One region of the Kurthia sp. FSL E2-0154 genome, then DNA from elsewhere that is predicted to be linked to it. Evidence: riboswitches for the same ligand, from Rfam matches in the RefSeq annotation. Region 1 holds a riboswitch; the other holds the start of a gene.
The links. A riboswitch is a leader RNA that binds a small molecule or an ion and turns the genes downstream of it on or off. The one in region 1 is predicted to bind lysine.

Region 1 (3,220 bases):
TTTTTATGAAGAAGCGAACCATTTAAAACCGTCTGAAATTATCATACCAAAAGAAGTGGACGCAGAGATGTTGCAACAGGCTTTAGACATTAAAGTACATGCGCCACATCGCGGCTATAAAAAAGAAATGCTCGATTTAGCAACACAAAATGCGCATGTGAAAATTGATGAGAAATTTAATATGCTACAGCGCCAAGAAGAGCGAACAATTGGTGCGTGTGAAGAGCTAGGTGATGCGATGAATATTCAAACACCACTTCGCATTGAAGCATTTGATAACTCACATATTTTTGGGTCGGATACGGTATCTGCGATGGTTGTATTTGAAGATGGTCGCCCGCGTAAAAAAGACTATCGTAAATTTAAAATTCAAACAGCTTCTGCGCATGATGATTATGGTGCGATGCGTGAAGTATTAAGAAGACGTTATCAACGTGTTGTAAAAGAAGGACTACCACTTCCAGATCTACTTGTAACAGATGGTGGGAAAGGGCAGATGGAAGTCGCGCGTGAAGTACTTGAAGATGAACTAGGTCTTGATATTCCGATTGCAGGTCTTGCAAAAGATGATAAGCATAAGACAGCCCAGTTACTTTATGGTAATCCGCCACAGATTATTCCACTGAAAAGAACGAGTGAAGGGTTCTATTTGCTGCAACGTATTCAAGATGAAGTGCATCGATTTGCGATTAATTTTCACCGTCAATTACGTGAGAAGAATGCACTCACTTCGCAACTGGATGACATTCCAGGTGTTGGACCAAAGCGGAAACAACAAATGTTAAAATACTTTGGTTCGATGAAAAAAATTAAAGAGGCAACAGAAGAAGAATTAATTGCTGCTGGATTACCGAAAAATCTGGCTAGTGCCGTAATTGCGCATTTTCTGAAAAAATAATTGTCTTTTGCCAAATATTGTGATAAAGTAACGTTAATTAAAAATCACTGAAAAAGTGATGATAGAGGAGCAGGTGTCAAGAGTAGCCTTTTTGAGAGTGTAGTAACTCAGTGAAAAAAGGTGAAAGGGGAAACTGCCGAAGTGATGAAGGAACTACGACTTCATTGCTGGTTCTGTATTGAATAAATGCAGAATTGTCAGAGTGTACACTCTGGAGGGCTATCTCACATGAATGTTCATTTTTGAATAGACATGCATAAGCAGCCCAACATTTCGATGTTTGGCTGCTTTTTTTATTGAGAGAACCCACATTACAATATGTAGGGGGAGAACGTATGGGAACTTATGTTATGAAATTTGGTGGCACATCGGTGGCAACACCGGAACGTATTCAAAATGTAGCGAAAAGAGTTTTACAAGAAGTGGAAGTGAGGAATAAAGTGGTTGTTGTCGTTTCAGCAATGGGAAAAACGACAGATCATTTAGTCGAGATGGCGAATCATGTATCGACACATCCATCAAAACGTGAGATGGATGTACTACTATCTACAGGTGAACAAGTTACAACAGCTTTACTGACGATGGCGCTTCACCAATTCGATGTACCTGCGCAGTCTTTTACAGGGTGGCAGGCAGGTATGATGACCGATGATGTTGCGAGTAATGCACGCATTGAACAGATTGATTGTGAGAAAATCACGACCTGTTTAAATGAAGGGAAAGTAGCCGTTGTAGCAGGTTTTCAAGGGATTGATCATGAAGGTAATATTACGACACTTGGTCGAGGTGGCTCAGATACAACAGCTGTCGCGATTGCAGCTGCCATTCAAGCAGAACGCTGTGATATTTATACCGATGTTGATGGGGTTTATACAAGTGATCCACGCTTCGTACCAACTGCACGTAAATTAACAGAATTAAGTTATGATGAAATGCTCGAATTAGCACATCTAGGAGCAGGTGTTTTACATCCACGCTCTGTTGAATTAGCGAAAAATTATCAAATGCCCATGTCTGTTCGTTCAAGTTATGAACAAGTAGAAGGAACCGTTTTAAAGGAGGAAGTTCAAATGGAAAAAGATTTAGTTGTACGAGGAGTAGCATTCGAAGGAGAAATCGTTCGTTTAACAGTTTATTTTAGCGAAGCATATATGGGGTCATTAGCAAATATCTTCACAACATTAGCGAAGCACCATATCAATGTGGACATCATTGTACAATCCATCATTCCAAACGCATCACCAACGGTATCATTTTCAGTGAAAAAAGAACAATTAGAAGAAACATTAAATGTGTTAAAAGAATATAAAAATACATTAGGTTATGACTATATTGACCATGAATTAGAACTTGCGAAAGTGTCCATTGTCGGTTCAGGTATGGCATCCAATCCAGGTGTTGCAGCGACGATGTTCGATTGCTTATTTAGATTAGGCATTCCAGTGAAAATGGTCAGCACATCTGAAATTAAAGTATCTGTCGTTGTACCACAAGAAGAGATGTTTAAAGCGGCGAATGCCTTACATGAACAGTTTGAATTATCAAAAGTAGCAGTAGGAATGCAAAATTAAATAAATAAAACAAAAAGAGGATGGGACATAAGTGTAAAAACACCATCCTACATGAGCATAAGAAAAACTGGAATCGCGCTATTGTGCGGTTCCAGTTTTTCGTTGTGAACTCTAAAAAAGGAAAATGAGATGTTCTGTCCCATCCTCTTTTTGTATGTACGCATTATTTGACTTCTTCTTGATGAATTGGGTCTTTTAAATCCCATTTTACTTGGAATGTCACACGACCTTTTTTTACATCTACTTCTTCATAACATTCTGTTAAGAAGCCATTATGTTTTTGAATTTGTTCAGCGATGAAACCCGATTCAATTCGGAAGCAGCGCTGATCGAATTTTAAAATATCTGCATCGCCTGTTAAGACGTAGATTGCTTCCGACTTACCTAATTTCGTTTGCTCGAGAACACCCCATGACGCCTCAGCGAAAAAGGCAGGTAATTCCTCAATTTCAAGTAGTGGGAACTTACGTGCAGTTTCTTTACCGCACCAGTAGAGGATATCCGCCTCATTTTTACCAACAATTGTTGAGAGAATATGGTCGCGAATAATTTCGTAACCAAAAGCTGTAATATTTTTCATTTCCATCGTAGACATGTGTAAATCCTTCTTTCATATTTTTTGTCGAATTTTTGTCCTTTTTAGAAAAAAACGCTTTCAAATAGCTAAAAATAGACTTTAATACTATTTTTTCGGAGTAATTGATACTGCTGAAAAACGTTGGTAACCTTGACGTTCATTGGGAGTGGGAGT
Region 2 (3,220 bases), 1.2 Mb from region 1:
GAGGAGATTGCACCAGAGGACCGGAAAGCGACGTATCTCGGTGCGTCACAGCTTAAAAATATTGGTAGCTTTGTAGGACCAATTCTCGGTGGATGGCTATTAATTCAATTTCAAATGGGTGTATTTCATATTATTGCGGCGATTACGCTATGTAGCATTCCATTCTATTACTGGACGTTTGTTAAAAAAGAAGCTTAAATATAAAAAGGCTAGGAGCTATGTATATTTCATACATAAATCCTAGCTTTTTTTAGTTAGTCATTTGTCACGTAACGATCTTTCGCTGCAATGAAGCTTGCAGTTAAAGAGATTGCGACAACGAAAATATACATAATATTTGCTGCATCGTAACTGTGGTAAACATCGTGAATGAAACCATAGAGTACAGGCCCAACAGCGGCGATTAAGTAGCCAAGTGATTGAGCGAAACCAGATAAGTCTGCTGCTTCGAATGAGTCGCGTGAACGAAGTGAGAAGAACATCATACACATACTAAATGAAGCACCGCCTGCAGCGCCTAATAGAATCATCCAGACAACAGAATAATCTGTCCAGCCCATGATTAATCCAGCAAATCCAATGATGTAAAAGACTGCAAATAGCGCAACAACAGGACGTTGGTCTTTTAGACGACCGGCTAAAATCGGTGTGATAAAGGTCATTGGAATTTGGGATACTTGCATGATGGAGAACATTAATCCAGCTTGAGCAGCTGTCATACCTTGTTCTTTAAACATTTCTGGTACCCATGCCGCAGTTGTATAGAAAATCATCGATTGGAAACCCATCGAAATCATAATGACCCATGCGAGTGGATAGCGCCACATTTGTTTCTTTTCTTTTTGAGCAGTAGTCGGTGCAATTTCTTCTTTAGAGATATTTCGTGTTTGTGGAAACCAGATGAAAACAGCAGCAATTGCTAAAATAATCCACACACCTAAAGAACCTTGCCAACCGAATGACAATGTTGATAACGGATAACTCACACCAGCAGCAATACTAGCAGATGAGTTCATTGCGACTGTATAGATTGCTGTAAGTAAACCTACTTGGAATGGAAATTTAAGTTTGATTAAACTAGGTAATAGTACATTGCCAAATGCAATTCCGATTCCAATTAAGGTAGTACCGATAAATAATAACGACGTCACGCCACTTGAACGAAGTGCCATACCCACGACTAAGATAATCATTGATAAGAATAGAGAGCGTTCAACCGTAATTCTACGCGATATTTTCGGTACGATTGGTGACACGACAGCAAATGCAAGTAGAGGAATGGTTATAATAAAGCCAGCTACTACATTTGAAATATGTAATGAGTTTCGAATATCTTCGATTACGGGGCCAACAGACGTTAGGGGAGAGCGAAGTGTTAATGCAATGAAGACGATTCCAAGTACAAGAAGCCATGTTGTTGAAGTCCATTTTAGTTTTTTTGAAGCAACGTTTTCTGTAGGTGACATAACTTTCCTCCTATATATAATTTGATTTATCGTAACATTATGCCCCTACCTATTCAATAATAAATTCGTTTCACGAAAGTCTTAATTGTATAATAGTTGAGAGTTTTTATGTCTTGAATTCGTCTGTAGAATATATTAAGATAATAGTAGAAATAATATAAATATTGCAATGCCTCATCCGTTCGATGAGGTAGAGGTCGCAAAAAATAAAAGTAGTATAATCGAGATGTAAAAGCATTGGTGACATTATATGAAAGGATTTTTTGCCGAAGTGGTGGGTTGCTTTTACAATCAACTGCTGGGGCTGTCGCTTAATAGGTGCAGAACTGTCACATCTGTGAGGGTGTGTTGAGCTATCTTTTTCAAGGTTGATGAGTGTCATTGTGTGATTACAACCATCCAAGATTGCTTGAGATGGTATTTTTATTTTCCAGGAAATAATCACTTACGAACACCTCAACTAACATATTCCCTGCAATAAAAGGAAAGAGGAAATGAAATGAGTCGTACAAAAGCAAGTCAAGAAGCGCCTACAACTCTAAAAAGAGGACTAAAAAGTCGTCACATTATGATGATTTCACTCGGCGGTACGATTGGGACAGGTTTACTACTTGCAAGTGGTAACTCAATCGCACAGGCTGGACCAGGTGGAGCGCTATTAGCATATGGTTTAATCGGGATTATGGTATTTTTCTTAATGACAAGTTTAGGAGAGATGGCAGCGTATATGCCTGTTTCAGGTTCGTTTAGTACGTATGCAACAAAGTTTATCGATCCAGCACTTGGATTTGCATTAGGATGGAACTATTGGTATAACTGGGCAATTACAATCGCAGCTGAAATTGCAGCTGTTTCAATCGTTATGAAATATTGGTTCCCTGATACAGCGTCATGGATTTGGAGTGTATCATTCTTAGCTATTATCTTCTTGTTAAACTACTTATCGGTGAAAAGTTTTGGTGAAAGTGAATATTGGTTCGCATTTATTAAAGTAGCTACAATTATTATCTTCTTAATCGTTAGTATTTTAATGATTTTTGGTATCTTAGGAGGTAAAGCACCTGTTGGTTTTACGAATTTCTTTGCAGGTGATGGTCCATTCCACGGTGGATTCTTTGCGACACTCGGTATTTTCTTAGCAGCAGGATTCTCATTCCAAGGAACAGAGTTAATCGGTATTACAGCTGGTGAAACAAAAGATCCAGGCAAATCGATTCCAAAAGCAGTGAAGCAAATCTTTTGGCGTATTTTATTATTCTATATCTTAGCCATTTTAGCGATTGGCTTATTAATTCCTTATACAGATAGTCGTCTAATCAATGATGGAGAGACGGTTACGACAAGTCCGTTTACGCTTGTATTCGAAAATGCAGGTATTGCTTTTGCAGCTTCGATTATGAATGCAGTTGTTTTAACAGCTATTTTATCTGCTGGTAACTCTGGATTATATGCTTCATCTCGTATGCTTTGGGATTTAGCGATGGAAGGTAAAGCACCAAAGATTTTTAAAAAGTTAAACCGTCGCGGTGTACCATTTGCAGCATTGATTGCAACAGTCATCGTTGCAAGTTTATCATTCTTAACATCTATTTTCGGTGAACAAGTATATATTTGGCTATTAAGTGCTTCTGGTATGTGTGGTTTTATCGCATGGCTAGGTATTGCAGCCAGTCACTATCGTTTCCGAAAAGCACTGATTGCGCAAGGGAAGAACTTAGATGAAGTATTACCATATAAATCAAGATTTTTCCCAT

Region 2: it holds a riboswitch for lysine, as region 1 does, so the genes downstream of both, MHB75_RS13785 (amino acid permease) here and MHB75_RS07585 (aspartate kinase) in region 1, are expected to answer to the same signal.

What each region holds. Positions count from the first base shown of each region.
Region 1 covers NZ_JBBOPO010000001.1:1,536,827-1,540,046, reverse strand. Annotated here, with positions in the region: gene uvrC (excinuclease ABC subunit UvrC) at 1-898, shown strand, start outside; lysine riboswitch at 953-1,128, shown strand; gene MHB75_RS07585 (aspartate kinase) at 1,234-2,469, shown strand; gene MHB75_RS07580 (YslB family protein) at 2,633-3,064, opposite strand.
Region 2 covers NZ_JBBOPO010000001.1:2,751,765-2,754,984, forward strand. Annotated here, with positions in the region: gene MHB75_RS13775 (MDR family MFS transporter) at 1-198, shown strand, start outside; gene MHB75_RS13780 (CynX/NimT family MFS transporter) at 255-1,466, opposite strand; lysine riboswitch at 1,650-1,830, shown strand; gene MHB75_RS13785 (amino acid permease) at 1,966-3,220, shown strand, end outside.